Regions from separate parts of the Paenibacillus sp. FSL R7-0313 genome, predicted to be linked through region 4. Evidence: a T-box and tRNA genes for the amino acid it is inferred to sense, from the RefSeq annotation. Region 4 holds a T-box; the other regions hold tRNA genes.
What was found. The T-box of region 4 lies ahead of leuS (leucine--tRNA ligase). A T-box ahead of a tRNA ligase gene usually reads a tRNA of that ligase, here a tRNA-Leu.
Positions count from the first base shown of each region.

Region 1: it has a tRNA-Leu gene. The T-box ahead of leuS (leucine--tRNA ligase) is inferred to sense a tRNA for this amino acid. The anticodon was not compared.
Region 2: it has a tRNA-Leu gene. The T-box ahead of leuS (leucine--tRNA ligase) is inferred to sense a tRNA for this amino acid. The anticodon was not compared.
Region 3: it has a tRNA-Leu gene. The T-box ahead of leuS (leucine--tRNA ligase) is inferred to sense a tRNA for this amino acid. The anticodon was not compared.

Region 1 is NZ_CP150219.1:3,407,866-3,412,174, reverse strand. Features, by position in the region: gene NSQ38_RS14940 (hypothetical protein) at 1-1,416, opposite strand, end outside; gene NSQ38_RS14935 (hypothetical protein) at 1,680-1,907, opposite strand; tRNA gene NSQ38_RS14930 (tRNA-Leu) at 2,484-2,569, opposite strand; gene NSQ38_RS14925 (hypothetical protein) at 2,807-3,256, opposite strand; gene NSQ38_RS14920 (hypothetical protein) at 3,464-3,688, shown strand; gene NSQ38_RS14915 (NucA/NucB deoxyribonuclease domain-containing protein) at 3,882-4,309, opposite strand, start outside.
Region 2 is NZ_CP150219.1:6,564,546-6,568,854, reverse strand. Features, by position in the region: gene NSQ38_RS28835 (hypothetical protein) at 1-57, opposite strand, end outside; gene NSQ38_RS28830 (hypothetical protein) at 85-288, opposite strand; gene NSQ38_RS28825 (urease accessory UreF family protein) at 555-1,256, opposite strand; tRNA gene NSQ38_RS28820 (tRNA-Leu) at 1,682-1,764, shown strand; gene NSQ38_RS28815 (glutathione peroxidase) at 1,912-2,391, opposite strand; cyclic di-AMP (ydaO/yuaA leader) riboswitch at 2,763-2,938, shown strand; gene NSQ38_RS28810 (hypothetical protein) at 3,054-3,452, shown strand; gene NSQ38_RS28805 (HAD family hydrolase) at 3,646-4,309, shown strand, end outside.
Region 3 is NZ_CP150219.1:5,884,592-5,888,900, forward strand. Features, by position in the region: gene NSQ38_RS25500 (divergent polysaccharide deacetylase family protein) at 1-306, opposite strand, end outside; gene NSQ38_RS25505 (carbohydrate-binding protein) at 723-2,408, shown strand; tRNA gene NSQ38_RS25510 (tRNA-Leu) at 2,553-2,637, opposite strand; gene pelA (pectate lyase) at 2,770-3,732, opposite strand; cyclic di-AMP (ydaO/yuaA leader) riboswitch at 4,152-4,283, shown strand; gene NSQ38_RS25520 (C40 family peptidase) at 4,289-4,309, shown strand, end outside.
Region 4 is NZ_CP150219.1:3,228,305-3,232,613, forward strand. Features, by position in the region: gene NSQ38_RS14105 (class I SAM-dependent methyltransferase) at 1-49, shown strand, start outside; gene NSQ38_RS14110 (aminoglycoside phosphotransferase family protein) at 276-1,232, shown strand; T-box leader at 1,345-1,613, shown strand; gene leuS (leucine--tRNA ligase) at 1,694-4,138, shown strand; gene comER (late competence protein ComER) at 4,119-4,309, opposite strand, start outside.

The sequences.
Region 1 (4,309 bases), 180 kb from region 4:
TATACTAGGACTATTTCGGGTCAATTCTTTAAAAAATAATATTTCTTCTTGCATTTCTATTTCATATCCAGACCCTGTATGTAAAATTTTGTAACATATAAAAGAATAAAGATATTTGGTATTAAGCAACGAAAATATAAACTTTAAAAATTCTTTATTTTTGTTGTTATTTTCTAAGGTATGATTATATGAATATTTAAATATTTCTTTTTGGTATTTATCAATGCCATTGTAATAAACAAACTTCATATTTTGTATTTCATCTTTATTAAAGTTCTCAATATTTTTGTGAATAGAGTCCATCATTGAACATATAACTTGATTTAAAGAAATCTTGTCATTAAAAGAGTTATTACTTGTATTATCAATATTATTGAAATATTGAGTTTTATTTAAAATTCTCATAAATTCACTAATTTCGTCACTTGATTCAATTTGTGCTGCTAAATCATAAAAAGGTCTAAGTACGTCTTTAACCCATTTTAAGCTTTGGTTAAATCTTTCTTCGTTTTCAATACAAGATCTTTTAAATGTATTAATAATATTAACTTCATTATCTAGAAGCTTAAGTTTTTCGATAACGGTTAAATGATTTAAATTTCTCCATTTATTATTCATAAATCTCACAAAATATCCAATACGTTTATCCATTCTTTTTGAATTATATCGACATTTGCTTATATCCTTAGTAAGGATTGAAAGTACTTTTTCAAAAATAGCTTTTGTGAAATCAAAAAGTTGATCTGAATCTACTAATTTTGCTTTATATTTAAAATATTCCCAAAATGAATCTCTCTTAATATAATAAATCGATTTCCTAAAAAATTCCACTTTGATTTTATATTTGATTCTATAATCATAATTTAGACTTATATCAAAAATTATGAACATCATGCTTATTGATTGAATTAGTAAAAATCCAAAAAGAATAATTAAATAACATACGCAAAATTGCCATAAATTATGTAAGTATACCTCAAATTGAAAATAAAATTTCAGTTGTATTGCGATCTTTTCAACTAAAACACCCATTATAGGAAGAATAACAAGTATAATAATTATTAACTTAGTCAAAAAACTATTTGTCACTAAGTATACACGTCTTTTAAAAAATGAAAAAGCTAATTTATTGACACCCCAAAATTCATTCTTGCTATTATTAACAATAGTAAGGATGAATTGCAAAAAAGCAAAAAATATCCCGTACAAGGTAAGTATATAAATAGTTAAAGTTATCTGATCTAATAATTCCATGTTATCTAAAATACTCAAGCTGAATCTTCTAGATAAATAAATAAAACTCGCTATAACTGTTAATATAATTCCATTAAATAAAACACTTCTAATATGTCTTTTAAACGCTGTTCTTAAAAAAAACGATATTTCCCACACCAAAGAAGCGATAATATTTTTCATGTTTTTACGTTCCCCTTAAAAGATTCATTATGTAACTCTGTGATCATCATAGATATTTAACATCTCTATAGTCTCTTTGAATGATTGTCCTTCGCTTAAAGAGTCTTATTTCAGGAACTTGAAATCTGCAAAAGTTTTCTACACTCCTGCTTTGAGCACCTAACTTCCCCTCAGAATGCAAAAAAACCGCCGGCCAATTTTATCATGATCGTTGATCGTGGGAATTTTCTGATCAATGCGTATTCAAGGATACGTTTTCTTGTTTATAAAGCATAAAATTTGTAATATGTATCTAATATCTCCCCTTGCTTGCCTAATACATTTATGTTCTCAACCGGAATCAAAATACAATGACGCAGAGGAGTCATTTTCCCTACTGTGAACATTTTAAAATCCCCAAATTCATCAACACAGAATATACCATCGGTATATATCTCATCAAAAAGACAAAAAAGATATTCTAATGTTATCTCATCCTCCACAGTATTCATAAACCATCCAAAATTAAATGAAAATATGAATTCACACCAGAAATATATCACATTCCCATATTATTTCCTATATTATTTTTAATTTGTCGATGAACAAAATTCTAGTCAGTTAGGAAATATCAATTCACTTGATTCACAATAGACAGAGGCAACCACACTCCTGTCTTTTTCATATCCAATTAAATCATAGAAGGTCCAAGCACTTGAAAGGCAGCTTATGCAAACGCAATAAATACTGGTACATCATTGTTGAACCTAAGGACGAGTACGGGAAACGGAGAAGAAATCAGATACAGAGAAATCTCGAGAAGCACTTACGAAGATGGTCCACAACAGTTCCGTTCACCCACAACGAAAACTCAAATTTACCTGTCATAAAGAAGTCATTAGAGCAGAACTCCTGCGACTGATAATGGAGCGTGACAGAATCCTTGAATTAAAGGAATAAGATAGAATCGTTCACCGTGAAGCCGGTTCAAGCATCATTCCGAGCGTACAAAAAAAGTACGTTTGCAAACCATCTTAAAAAGAAACAAGGGTTCCAACTCTAACGAGTTGAAACCCTTGTTCTACTGATGCCGAGGACCGGGATCGAACCGGTACGGTAGTCACCTACCGCAGGATTTTAAGTCCTGTGCGTCTGCCAATTCCGCCACCCCGGCAGGATTATGTATTTCTTGGCGACAAGAAATATCATACCATGAACTAATTAACTTTGCAACACTTTTTATAAAAAATAATAAAAAAAATGAAACAGGCACTGTAAGCGTCAGCTCACAGTGCCTAGAAAGTCCGAGTTGCGGTCCCGGACTTCCGGTAAACCAATCTATATTAAGGGAGGTGTGAGATAAGAATACCTCCCCAACATTAAAGAAACCTAAAATCAGCCTTAAATTAAACTAAAAAAGTAAAATAGGTCGAACACGAGCCGCTTCTTCCTCACTGCACTCCACGATAACCAAGATATGGTCCTTTAACAGCCAATCTTCGTAATACCGCGCATCCTCCTCCGAGATCCCCGCTTCAGTCAGTGTAAGCACCAAATCATCGGTCTCACTCCCTATCTCATTACCAGCGAGCCTACGCACTGCATTTCCGATCGACATCGTCTGATCCATTCGCTTCCCCAGACCAGCCAATATGCCTTTCAGAGCGCCAAAGGCACCATCTGTTCCGGCACCCTTCAAAGGTTTGGGCAGCCCCGTCTTTTCGCTCACCAGCTCCAGATTGATCTGTTCCTTCGCCACCGCCCCCAAATATTTATCCTTGATGCCTTCCTCTTTCACCTGATTCAGCATCAATACAGCCTCGTTTTCGGTACGGGCCAGCCCAATAATCAATTGTGTCATTCCGTTCCCCTCCTTTTACCCTAATATAACCCCGTAATCCCCATTCAAAAACGGATCGTCCACAGCTAAGACAAATCACCTAGAAGAATGTTGATTTCTCTTCTGGAAATCTATACCTAGTTCTGATAGACTAGATAAAGAAGACAAATTAACCATTGAAAACATTGACATATGGATTTAACATCTCATAATCAGGAGCAATGACTTATGAAAAAAGAGGTAGAAATTGCCATCCGGCGCAAACAACAGATCATGGTTCGTAATACAAGCGGTCAGACGGTAACTGGATTTCCCGAGCGTACCGCTGATACATCCATTCTTTCCTTACGTACGGTTCACGGCAGTCTGTGGATACCGTTTGATGAGGTTGAACATGTTACGCGTCTGTTAAGCATCCGGTCTCATCATTTAAGCGGAATGCAACTCGTATAGTCGGATCTGTAATCCTAGAAACTCAGTTCCCGTATAGATACGTTAACTGGATCTATTTATGCCAGCACATCATACCAAAAAACCAGACGCATGCACGTCTGGTTTTTCTCTTCTACTTATGCTGTACCACGCTGCCACTAGCCTCACAACAAAGGCCTTACTACTCTTGTTTCTGTCCACCCATATCCTGTTGTTACTTCACTACAAACTTCACTCGTGTTCCATCCGGATATGTAGTTAACTGATTCCCTACCCATGAACCCGCACCACGATTATCCTTCGGGGTAATGTACTGGATATCTGCACCTGTTCCTCCCTCAGCACACATCGCCATGGGCCACTCGTCACGATCCTTACCTTTTTTGACCGGAACACCCTTAAGTGATAAATCCCGATTGCCTTCGGCTCCATTACGATCAATGGTGCATACATCCGAATGCCCTGCCTTGATAGCAGCTTTAATATGTTTGGCTGTTTCGGGATAACGCTCTGAAGGGAACGTAATGGTATGGTCTACACTCTTAGTAGTCCCTGCGAATGGATTAGGTATCTCCTCCGGCCATTCGCCCCCAGCCCAGGCATAGAGGGCTACCAGCAGCATCGCTACCAGCGTCAGAACCT
Region 2 (4,309 bases), 3.3 Mb from region 4:
TTGGTGACGTATGGACTGGAACGACAGCCTCTCCAGATCGGATGTAACATGTCTCATGGATAGGACCCTCCTTTGGCAGAAATCTTATCTCAGTTCATCTGGAATATCCAAAATATCAGCGACCAGGTGCCTGAATCGGGTTGCTTTGCGTGTGCCGTGAATGAGATTGGATAAACGATAGGGTGGGATGCCATGCTGTTCACAAAAGGTCTTCTGGTCCACTTGAAGTTCGGTTAGCCGTCGTTTGATGGCCCATCCGAACGGAGTAACTGGTTTTTTCTTGTTCAAAAGGGTTCACCCCTGATTAGAATGTAGTATTCAGCCGCCCTTTCTTCATGTAAAATATATAGAAATGCGAGCTGTATGTTTCATTATATACGTAAATTCGTCATCTAACAATTAAAAAAGACGGAAAAAAGTGTATTTTGTGATGATAAATGGCGTAAATACGTAAATAAAACAAATAAAATGACAAAAAACACGTCGGCAAGGAGGTTGCCGCGTGTTTTTTAGTTTGTCTGAATAAAGGGGAGCAGGTATGAGGAGGAAGAGGATTAGGCCCTGTAGGCATGAAGTCCAGCTCCAAGCATATGGAAACTGGGAAAAAATGATTTCATGGACATCGAGGTTGGCTGTGCCAGTCCATCCGCAGCCGAGGCGCTGACGGTCTTCCATTCATTCTCCAGATCTGTGGCCAGGCGGACCATCAGATCCTTGGTTGTATCGTTGTTCAGGGGAATGACTTTGGAGGCTTCGGTTATGCAGGCATTCATGGCTGAATGCAGGTAACCAAGGACCGCCTCCTCGACCGGGATGTCGAGGTGGTGGTTAATCCAGGCGTGAACAGTGGAGAGGCAGCCAACCGAATCGTATTTGGCAAAGATCTGTTCGAGCTGGCTGAATTCAATCCAGGGGTGCAGAGCGCGTGCAAGTCTGATCAATCGTTTACCCATGGCGGCAGCTTGTTCTCTGAGATCTCCAGGGGTTCGCTGAACATGAACGAGCTTGTCGATTAGAGCTATCCGCCATGTATCCTTGTGATCTGCTGCGGTATAGATGCCTTTGATGGCCATGCCTTCTAGACGAACGATGCTCGGATGCAACTGACAACGCATGAATGATTCGAGATCTTCAGCATTACGAATGGTACCCTCCCTGATATGGATATCCATGCCGAAGGAATGGGTGAACCCTCCAACCTGAATAGAGGAATCAAGCAGTTTGACATAATCGAGCAGCTTATTCCCACGGTTCACAATCATTCGCCTCCTGCGTTCGTTAAATGTCACTTAAAGTGACATTTATATTCCTTTTTGTTTGCTTTATGTTTAAAAATCCGAATTATATGATAGTTATCATCCCATAAATGTCCGCTTTTTGTCAATAGTATCCGTGAAATTTAATGGATTAAATCTAGGATTCAATATTTGTGTTATTTTATATAACATATAAGGTTAAATATCTGCGAAGTGCAGGGAGGACTAGATATAAATGAATCAATAAGATCAGCTCAATCCGGAAAGGAGGGGATCAAATCTAATGTATGCAGTTCATGGGTAAAGATGACGAGAATATGCGTTTTTTGTGGAAAATACCTAGCTGTAAAAGAAGTATTAAAAAATACTTTACTTTTAGTTCTGAACCCGGTATAATCAATTCTGTTGCCGATTATTTACGACATGCGGTCGTGGTGGAATGGCAGACACGCTATCTTGAGGGGGTAGTGGGCGTATGCCCGTGGAGGTTCGAGTCCTCTCGACCGCATCATATGAACGATTAAGAAGAAGCTTTCCATTAATGGAAAGCTTCTTTTTTTTGTTTTTTTAACAGTCTGACATCAAAGTTGAGAAAAAAGGCCATCCATTACCGGGGCAATGCTGCTCTACCTTCCGGCTACGGGTGGCCAATGTATTATTTTTGCAGCAAGTTCTTGATATCTTCTTCAATCTTGTCCGGTGTTGTTTTGGGAGCATACCGTTTAATGACCTGTCCGTTCTGATCCACAAGGAATTTGGTGAAATTCCATTTGATTGCTTTGGAGCCGAGCAGGCCAGGAGCTTCTGTGCTAAGGTGCTGGAAGAGAGGGTGAGCGCTTGAGCCGTTCACATCAATTTTCTCAAACATAGGGAAGCTTACGCCATAATTCATCTGACAGAACTCGGCAATATCATCGGAAGAACCTTTTTCCTGTGCAAACTGGTTACTTGGAAAACCAAGGACTTCAAATGGCGCATCCTGGAACTTGTCTTGCAATTCTTGCAGACCTTTGAATTGAGGGGTAAGTCCGCATGAGCTTGCCGTATTCACAATCAGGAGCACTTTGTCACGGTAGTCGGACATTTCAACTTCTTGACCGCGAAGGGTATTCACTTTGTAATCGTAGACTGTCATCTAAATCGCCTCCATTTATTTACTCTTATATCTTCTATTATATTGGTTGCAATTAAATATTGCAAAACTAATATGGTGTTAAAAGCACCAAAACAGGCAAGTTGTGCAGAATACGTGAATGAATTGCGAAGTGATTTTCGTCAGAGTGAGAATTAGATAGATTTAAAGAGATGGATAGAGTATGACCTTGTTGTAAGCGCTATTATATGTGAGTATTGCCGAAAATCTGTCGATTCGGTGATCTGTGCGGACTTTACACCGACATGGCGCGGGTGTATGATTCATAACGTAATTTCAATTTAAACTAAATTGTACCTGAAAAACGAAACAAACGATAATATCGCTCGATCTTATTTTAAGATATACGAACGATGTTTTAATCGCTGAGTTTCCATTCATTGATGAGTGGGAAACGGGGGAACCAACAGAATGCGCTGTCCAGGACAGTAGGCATTCATGGGGTGAATTTTCCGGTGACAGCCGGAAATAGGGCGACTCTCGCGCCCGAATCCGTCAGCTAACCTCGTAAGCGTTAAAGGGAGAGGCAACAAGCCGTACGCTGGTTCATGGCGTTTTCGCCATGGGTTCTTTAAGAAGCGTTCGGGAGGCCTTGGTCCCCCACGCTTCTTTTTTGTTGTCTTTTCACGCCAAGGGAGGAACGAATGATGGATACTGAGATGATCTTAGTGACTGCTCCAAATGAAGCAGGACGCAAATTTATCAAATTGCTGATGTACAAAAAAATGCCGTTTGCCGTTCTAACCAACAGTGCAGGGGAAGAGCGCAGACTCCGTAGAATCGGAGTAGAACATGTCATTCGCATGAATACGGCTGCAGCTCAAAAATGGTTTTTGCCGCAGGGCAGCGTAGGCAACGTGTTTATTTTCGAGAACAGCCTGAATCTGACCTGTCGTTATTTACAGATCTGCCGTTCATGGACATCGAAATCCCTGTGCGTCATTACAGAGCAGAGTCATCCTAAGGGCATCTATCGGGGCATGGGCGCAGACCGGATTGTATATTCGCTCAATGGGGAAGTTGGCTTTCTCCTCAATGGGTAATGCCATAGCTTGTGATTGCTCAGGTGTAAGGTGCCTGTTATAATTGAATGTATCGATAAACGGAAATTTGAGGAGACTCATGCATGATGGTGAGTCTTCTTTTTTATGGTTTTAAAGGTAGTTCAAGACTTTTTGAACACGAACTTTTAGATTTGGATCAGGAATCACCTGTGGCTTACAAGGAGGAATTGGCGTGCCGGATGTAGGTGGATTGAAATGGTTGTTTTTTGATGTTGGAGATACGCTGGTGGATGAATGGGAGCCGGTTGATGATATTATTGGACAGTTCGTCCGTGAAGCCTGTGCTTTGGGATATCCGGTAAAGATTGAGGCGGTACGCGAACTGTTCGCGAACTGTTACCGAAAATATGAGCAATGGCCTATGAGAGTGGCGATTCGCACATTCGTTGAAGACGAGGGACACCAGAAACAGATTCAGGACAAGCTGAAATTTCAAAAAGATCTTGAACGTCCTTTTCCTTCAGCGGATTCCGTTCTTCAGCAGTTGTCACGGTATTATCGTATTGGCATTATTGCCAATCAGAGTCCTGGAACGGAAGAAAGACTGGAGAGCTACGGCTTGCGGAAGTATGTTGATGTTCTGGCGTGTTCGGCTGAAGAAGGAGTGTCCAAGCCAGACCCTGAGTTATACGCTGTGGCCTTGAAGCAGGCCGGTTGTGAACCGGAGGAAGCCGTCATGATCGGCGATCGGATCGATAACGACATTATACCTGCTCGGAAGCTGGGCATGCGTACAATTCGGATTATGCAGGGTTACGGAAGATTCCAGCCAGACCGATCGGATGACGAACGTGCGGATTGGACTGTTAATTCATTGGATGAACTCCTGCCATTAC
Region 3 (4,309 bases), 2.7 Mb from region 4:
GGGTTCCATGGGCATGTGCACAATCACATCCATCCCCTTTTCATGTGCAGCCATCGCATCTTTCTTCGTTGTTGGCAAAAAAGGCATGACCGCTACCGTTAGTTTAACTGGCATCGCCAAGATCTCTGCCGTACCCTTCATGTCATTACCAACATCATCGATGATAATCGCTAACCGTTTGTGATTCGATGTAGACTCTGAAGCTGCCGCTGTAGGCCCTCCTGCCGATATGCCTGCGCAAAACACAATCAAAAATGCCATGATACCTGCAATGAATCGATAAATCTTTCTCTGTCCCTTCATCATGATTCCCTCCCCGTAACTTCTGTGATCTCATTGTTTGATAATGAAGGGAGGAATATGTAAGCCAAAGCCTTCCTTAATAACAATATCCCCGCCATTGGAGACCTGTATTTCAAGCAAACACCGCCATCATTCCAGTTTTCCTTTTGCAATCAGACAAGAACTGTCATTGAATAGTTAGAAAATAGAGATTAATTAGAAAAAATACTGTAATTTGTCAGGTTTTCAGTTTAGGAATTATTTAGTAGAATCAACAAATGAAAGAGGTTCTATGCTTCATTTCTATCCTATGATTTATGGAAGGAGGTTTTGAAAGGGTTTACATAAAATAAATGCCAGTCAATCCGCTATTCTTGTTTGTTTTCCTGGTCGCGGTTTCTCTATGTAACCATTTACCATTATCGAGGAGGATGAAAGTAGTGAAATTCAAATTCAAAAAGACGATCAATGTTTTATTGGCCTGCTTAACAGCTCTGCCCCTCATGTTAAGTCCTACACAAGTTTCGGCGGCAAGTGATGCCAACATTAATTTGTCCTCAGAAAAACAACTGATCAAGGGCTTTGGGGGCATTAACCTTCCTGCCTGGATTGGTGATCTGACTCCCGCTCAACGTGAAACTGCATTTGGTAATGACCAGAATCAGTTAGGCTTTTCAATTCTCAGGATCTACGTCGATCCAGATTCTAATAACTGGTATCGTGAAGTTGCCACAGCCAAACGGGCTATTGAAAAAGGGGCTATCGTATTTGCATCCCCATGGAATCCTCCAAGCAGCATGGTTGAAACATTCAACCGCAATGGGGACACCAATGCCAAACGTTTGAAATACGACAAATATGCCGCATATGCGCAACATCTGAACGACTTTGTAACCTACATGAAAAATAACGGCGTAGATCTGTATGCCATTTCTGTGCAAAATGAACCGGATTATGCTCATGACTGGACCTGGTGGACTCCACAAGAGATCCTTCGATTCATGAAAGAAAATGCCGGGTCCATTCAAGGTACCAAAGTCATGGCGCCTGAATCGTTCCAGTACTTAAAGAACATATCCGACCCAATCCTGAATGATCCGCAGGCACTTGCCAACATGGACATTCTGGGAGCACATACGTACGGAACCCAAATTTCGAACTTTGCCTACCCTCTCTTTAAGCAAAAAGGAGCCGGTAAAGAACTGTGGATGACTGAGGTGTACGTTCCGAATAGTGACAACAACTCAGCAGACCGCTGGCCTGAAGCACTGGACGTTTCCTATCACATGCACAATGCCATGGTAGAAGGTGATTTCCAGGCCTATGTGTGGTGGTACATCCGCAGACAGTATGGTCCGATGAAAGAGGACGGTACCATAAGCAAACGCGGATATAATATGGCTCATTTCTCCAAATTCGTGCGTCCAGGCTACCTGCGAGTCGACGCAACGAAAAATCCGGATACGAACACCTTTGTCTCAGCCTACAAAGGTGATAACAAAGTCGTCGTCGTGGCGATTAACCGTGGAACTTCAGCCACAAGCCAAAAATTCGTTCTGCAGAATGGTAATGCCTCCACTGTGTCCTCATGGATTACGGACAGCAGTCGGAACCTGGCAAGCGGAACCCCGCTTACCGTATCCAATGGAGCCTTCACGGCACAGCTCCCGCCTCAGAGCGTAACAACATTTGTTGCCAACATTACTGGCGGAAATAGCGGCGGGAATACAGGCAGTGGCACTACGTATGAAGCTGAGACCGGAACATCACTTACGGAAGCTGCCATTGAAACAATCTACCCCGGTTACACTGGCTCCGGGTATGTTAACTTCAATGCGATGACTGGTTCAGCCATTCAATGGAACGGCATTAATAATGCTACAACAGGTACCAAAAACGTAAAGTTTCGTTATGCGCTGGAAAGTGGAACACGGAACCTCGACATTTTTGTTAACGGAACCAAAGTTATCAGCAACGAGCCCTTTCCGGCTACGGGAAGCTGGTCCACTTGGGTTGAAAAAACAATACAGGTCCCCATGAACACGGGGACCAATACATTGAAAGTGGTTACCACCGGATCGGAAGGACCGAATATTGACAGCATTAATGTTACCGCAGCGCAATAAACGTTCCTTAGGGCTGATGGAAGACATTTGCTGTACATGCAGCTAAGCACTAACCTCTTGGATACTCAAGTCTAAAGTTAGTGTTATATCAAAAAATGCAAAAAAGACTCCTTAAGCGTTAGCTTAAGGAGTCTTTTTTTTAGATGCGGTCGAGAGGACTCGAACCTCCACGGGGGGTTAGCCCACACGGACCTGAACCGTGCGCGTCTGCCAATTCCGCCACGACCGCATATTGTATCTCCACCATCAATATCGGCGACAATAAATAATATATCATGCGGAATCTATCATGTCAACACTGAAAATAATAACAATAAAACCCGAACCAGACGTCGATTCGGGCTTTACCTTTAACTACAAATTAAAGCTTGGAAGGCCAGTTGCCATACCATGCATAACCGCCTCTTCTTTCTTTATCAATATCACTTAATTTGTATTTAACTACCCCGTCACGACCAATAAAGATTGGTTTATCTGTTCCGATCTCATAGAAGCGTGCCCAAATCGGTGCAGCTTTGGAATCAGCGATAATTTTACTATCTCCATTAGCTCTTTCATACTTGTAACCCGTAATTTTCACCTTGTTAAACCAAGCCTCCGCTCCTTTAATGGATGCGGTAATTTTAGCGTTAGCAGGTCTGGTTTTCAGAAATTTAACAATCGTTACACTCTCTCCAGCTGTCAGCGATGGCACTTCGTAGATTCTTGCGCTCGCTGGTTTAAGGGAACTGGAATCATGTTGTTGTCCCCATGCTGTCAGCTTACCACCTGAAACGACTTGTGTATTCAGAATCGCCTCCACACCTTTGGCAACTGAATTTTTACTGCGATTAGCAAGTGTGCTGTCGATAAATGAGAAATCACCTTTGCGTGCCGCTACTTCATCCAACATGATCATTACATTAATCATGGCATCATCATTGTAAGTGATATGCTTGTGATATCCAGAGCTTTGGTAAACTTGTGGCCATCCGCCGTTTGAATACTGCATGTTGATCAAAAAGTTAATTCCTTTGATTGCAGCTGTGGAGTATCGCGGATCATTCGTCTTTTTAAATTCCTTCGCCAATCTTCTAATTTCTGAGTATGTAGCCTTGTTGTCTATCGTGGACTTCGCCCACTCTCCACTTGTCTGTTTATAATCTTTTCTCCAACCTCCATCCGGCAGCTGGTTCTTCAAAACATCTGAAATACTCGCTGTAGTACCCGATGCATCCGCAGCAGATACCGTCCCTACAGGGAGAACTGCCATTCCAACTGCTGAGAACACCATCGTACATGCCAGGACAAAAGTAATTATTTTCTTCGCTTTCAAATGTAACACTCTCCTATGTTCGTTTTTATAAATCTGCCACTTCTACTTTACCTATGATAAGCGTCCCCAAACCTCCTTTATTTGTATTTATCGCATAATAAAATCAATTTTAATCCAATATGTGGATTGGATAATCAGATAATATGCAAAAAATCGATTTTTGTCAATATATGCAACTTAATGAATATAATCTCTCTAATTCTACATAACGGGATAGTTCTTTTAACTCATGACAAACCTATTTATTTATCCAAATTCGTCTTAAACGAATCAATAATGACGTTTTTGTCATGAATGATACCCAAACTTAATCCCTTCTTTCATATAAAAACCTTAATTCCGCTAACATTGAGGTATTACGAAGGGTTTTAAATGGGTTTGACAATTACGCATTTATGCAATATAGTTTCAAATAGTTACAAAAACTTAATTATTCATTGCCGAGTTTCATGTTTGAAAACGGGGGAACCAATTTGGGTGAATTATTCTTATACATAGGAAATATAGGGAACCTTCTACCGAACCCTTAGCTAACTCCGTAGGCATCGAAGGGAGAACATTGATTTTGAAAAAACTGATTATCTCC
Region 4 (4,309 bases):
AGAGGCCGGAGACAGCGCACAGCGCTTGTTCTACGTGGCTGTGAAGTAAGAGCGAATAATGAGAACTGTCCTTATGTATGTTGCATAAGGGCAGTTTTTTTGTTTGATTTTCCATGGAGAATGAGTAGCGATAGTCTTAAATAGGGTAAAGGAATGCAAGAAAAGATATATCGACGTGACAAAAAGTATTGCCAGTTAAAGTAAAGGAGGCGATAATAGTCGGATAGAAAGCGTTTTCTGAGGAAATAAATCAAATGTTGAGGTGAGGTGTAGAAGTGGAAAGTACATATAAAACAAGACTTTCGTCAGAACAGTTGAATGCCATAATAGAGCAGCATTTCTCTGCAAGTATACAGGAGTACAAGGAAATGGTGGATGGCTGGGCCAATCATGCATATCTCATTACACTCAGTGACGCACAGCGAGTGGTACTCAAAATTGCACCGTCGGCTTCGACAAATCTGATGCGCTGTGAACAGGATCTGATGATTGCTGAGGTTGAGGCACTGCGTCTCATCAGCGAGCTGCAGGATGTTCCCGTACCTCAAGTACTGGTGTATGATGATTCGTTAACTATGGCTTCAGCCCGTTATTTTATCATGGAGTACATGTCCGGAACACCCTATAATCAGGTCAAGGATCAGTATACTGCGGAAGAGCAGGAAGCCATTGAACAACAACTGGGGCGTTACAATCGTCGAATTAATGAAATCAAGGGCGAGCAGTTTGGATATTTCTCGGAGCAAAAACAGCGTTATTCCACATGGAAAGAAGCATTTATGAATTTGATGGATGACATTCTTACCGATGGTGAAGAAGCCGGAATTACATTTTCGATCGATTACTCTGAGTTGAGACGTTTGATTGAAGAAAAATCGGATGTGCTGGACGATGTAAAAGAACCTGTTCTGGTCAGTTGGGATCTGTGGGATGGCAATGTTCTAGTAGACAAAGGTCACATCACAGCGTTGATTGATTTTGAACGTTCACTGTGGGCAGACCCTCTGATGGAGCATTATTTTAGTCATTTTAACTATACACCTGGTTTTGTGAAAGGGTATGGGCATGCGATTACAACTGAAAGTGAGCTGAAAAGAAGAAGTCTGTATGACTTGTACTTTGATCTGGTGCTGCGCATAGAGTGCGCTTATCGTCAATATGATAATCAGGAACATGTGAATTGGACCATTCATAACCTGGAGGAAGGCATCGAGCGTTTTCGTTTATCTTGAACAGAAACGAGTGTTATTGAACGGTACGAACCCTGTGGCTTAAAAGGGTGATTATCACGTGTAATATTGACTTTGGGCGTGCTTTTTTATATAATGGTCCCGATATTGTATACATATTTCGATGATAAGGATTAGTAGTAATTCCTGTACATAACAGAGAGCCGGCGGTTGGTGCAAGCCGGTTGACAGTAATTTGCGAACTCGCCTTGGAGAAATGCGGTGATTACACCATTCTGTTCAACTTGCTTGTATAAAGCATGGATCAGGAATGGAAATCCGCATCGGTTAACCGCCGTTACAGGTCCAAAGGGAGTGGATGACGAAGCACGTTCGTCCGCTAACTAGGGTGGTACCACGGGAATTCAACCTCTCGTCCCTAGCGCTGCAAACGCTACGGGATGCTGAGGTTTTTTTGTTGCAATTAAAATTAAAATGCGAATAACCTGAAGGAGGAACAATAGATGAGTGAGAATAACCAGCCGAAACACGGCTATCAGCCACAAGTCATGGAAAAAAGTTGGCAGCAATACTGGGATGCAAATAAAACATTTAAAACGGGTGAGGACCCTGCTAAGCCGAAATTTTATGCACTGGATATGTTCCCGTATCCATCCGGTTCAGGTCTGCACGTAGGTCACCCGGAAGGATATACGGCAACGGATATCGTTTCCCGTTACAAACGCATGCGCGGTTACAACGTATTGCACCCAATGGGTTGGGATGCTTTCGGTCTGCCTGCTGAGCAGCATGCACTGGATACAGGTGAACATCCACGAGATATTACATTCCGTAATATCGACAATTTCCGTCGCCAGATCAAATCGCTCGGTTTCTCCTATGACTGGGATCGTGAGATCAGCACAACGGACCCTGAGTATTATAAATGGACACAATGGATCTTTATCCAGTTGTACAATAAGGGCCTCGCTTATGTGGATGAAGTCGCAGTTAACTGGTGCGAAGCGCTTGGAACGGTACTGGCTAATGAAGAGGTTATTGATGGCAAGAGTGAACGTGGTGGACATCCGGTAGTACGTAAACCGATGCGTCAGTGGGTCCTGAGAATTACCGAGTATGCAGAGCGTCTGTTGGAAGACCTGGAAGAGCTGGATTGGTCTGAAAGCATCAAGGATATGCAACGTAACTGGATCGGTAAATCAACAGGTGCAGAAGTGGTATTTGCCATTGAAGGTCGCGAGGAAGTTATTAAGGTTTTCACTACCCGTGCGGACACATTGTTCGGTGCGAGCTTTGCAGTACTTGCTCCGGAACATGAATTGGTAGAAGCAATTACAACCGATGACCAACGTGAAGCGATTCAGGCTTATCAGGAGCAGGCTTCTCGTAAGAGTGATCTGGAACGTACAGATTTGGCCAAAGACAAAACAGGTGTATTCACTGGGGCTTATGCAATCAATCCCGTTAATGGTGCAAAACTGCCTATCTGGATTGCTGATTACGTTCTTGCAGGTTACGGTACGGGTGCGGTTATGGCTGTTCCGGGTCATGATGCACGTGACTGGGAATTTGCGAAGCAGTTCGGTCTGGATATCATTGAGGTTATTCAAGGTGGAGACGTTACACAAGAGGCATATTCCGGTGATGGCGCGCATGTGAATTCCGATTTCCTGAACGGACTGAACAATGAAGAAGCGGTTGCCAAGATGATTGCTTGGCTGGAAGAGAACGGCAAAGGACAAGGGAAAGTAACCTACCGTCTGCGTGATTGGCTGTTCAGCCGTCAGCGCTACTGGGGTGAGCCAATCCCGATTCTGCATCTGGAAGACGGAACGATGAAGACAGTACCTGAGGATCAACTTCCACTGCTGCTGCCTGATATCGACCAGATCAAACCTTCGGGTACTGGAGAATCACCACTGGCGAATGTTACGGAGTGGGTGAATACGGTAGATCCTGAAACGGGAATGAAGGCACGTCGTGAGACCAACACCATGCCACAATGGGCGGGTAGCTGCTGGTATTACCTGCGCTTTATCGATCCGCACAATGACAAGGAACTGATCTCCAAGGAGAAACAGCAGCAGTGGCTGCCAGTTGATCTGTACATTGGCGGAGCAGAGCACGCCGTACTTCACTTGCTGTACGCTCGTTTCTGGCACAAAGTGCTGTATGATCTGGGTGTTGTGGAGACTAAAGAGCCTTTCCACAAACTGGTGAACCAAGGTATGATCCTGGGTACCAATAATGAGAAAATGAGTAAATCCCGTGGTAATGTTATTAACCCGGATGAAATCGTCAATGAATTCGGTGCAGATACATTGCGTCTGTACGAGATGTTCATGGGACCATTGGAAGCGACAAAACCGTGGAATGCAAACGGGGTTGAAGGCATGCACCGCTTCCTGTCACGTGTATGGCGTCTCTTCATTAACGAAGACACAGGAGCCATCAATGACAAGATTACGGTGGACGGTGGAACGGATGAGTTCAAACGGACTGCTCACAAAACGATCAAAAAAGTTACGGAAGATCTGGAACATCTGCGCTTCAACACATCCATCAGCCAGCTGATGATTTTCATCAACGATGCATACAAAGCGGACACACTGCCTCGTGAAGCGATGGAGAAATTTGTGCAGCTGTTGTCACCACTGGCACCGCATATGGCGGAAGAACTGTGGAGCCGTTTGGGTCACGAAGGTGGGATCTCTTACGTGGCTTGGCCTGAATATGATGAGTCCATGACAGTGGATGCGGAAGTAGAAATCGTTGTTCAGGTAAATGGTAAAATTGTAACTCGTGCTACGATCGCGAAGGATCTGGATGCACAGGGTATGCAGGACTTTACGATGGAGCTGGCACCTGTTAAGCAGGCGCTGGAAGGCAAGACCATTCGCAAGGTCATTGCCGTTCCAGGCAAACTCGTTAATATTGTTGCCGGTTAATCTCACCGGCTCGGAATAGTTCATCCAGCTTTACCAAATCTTCATCATATTTGTCATGTGTCGTGTGGATTAGGCTGTCGAAAACACCGTCGAGACTAACCTTCAGCAGTGCAAGTGCCTGAGCGGTAATACCGCCAGGTACAGCGACACGAGCTTGAAGCTCTTGCGGTG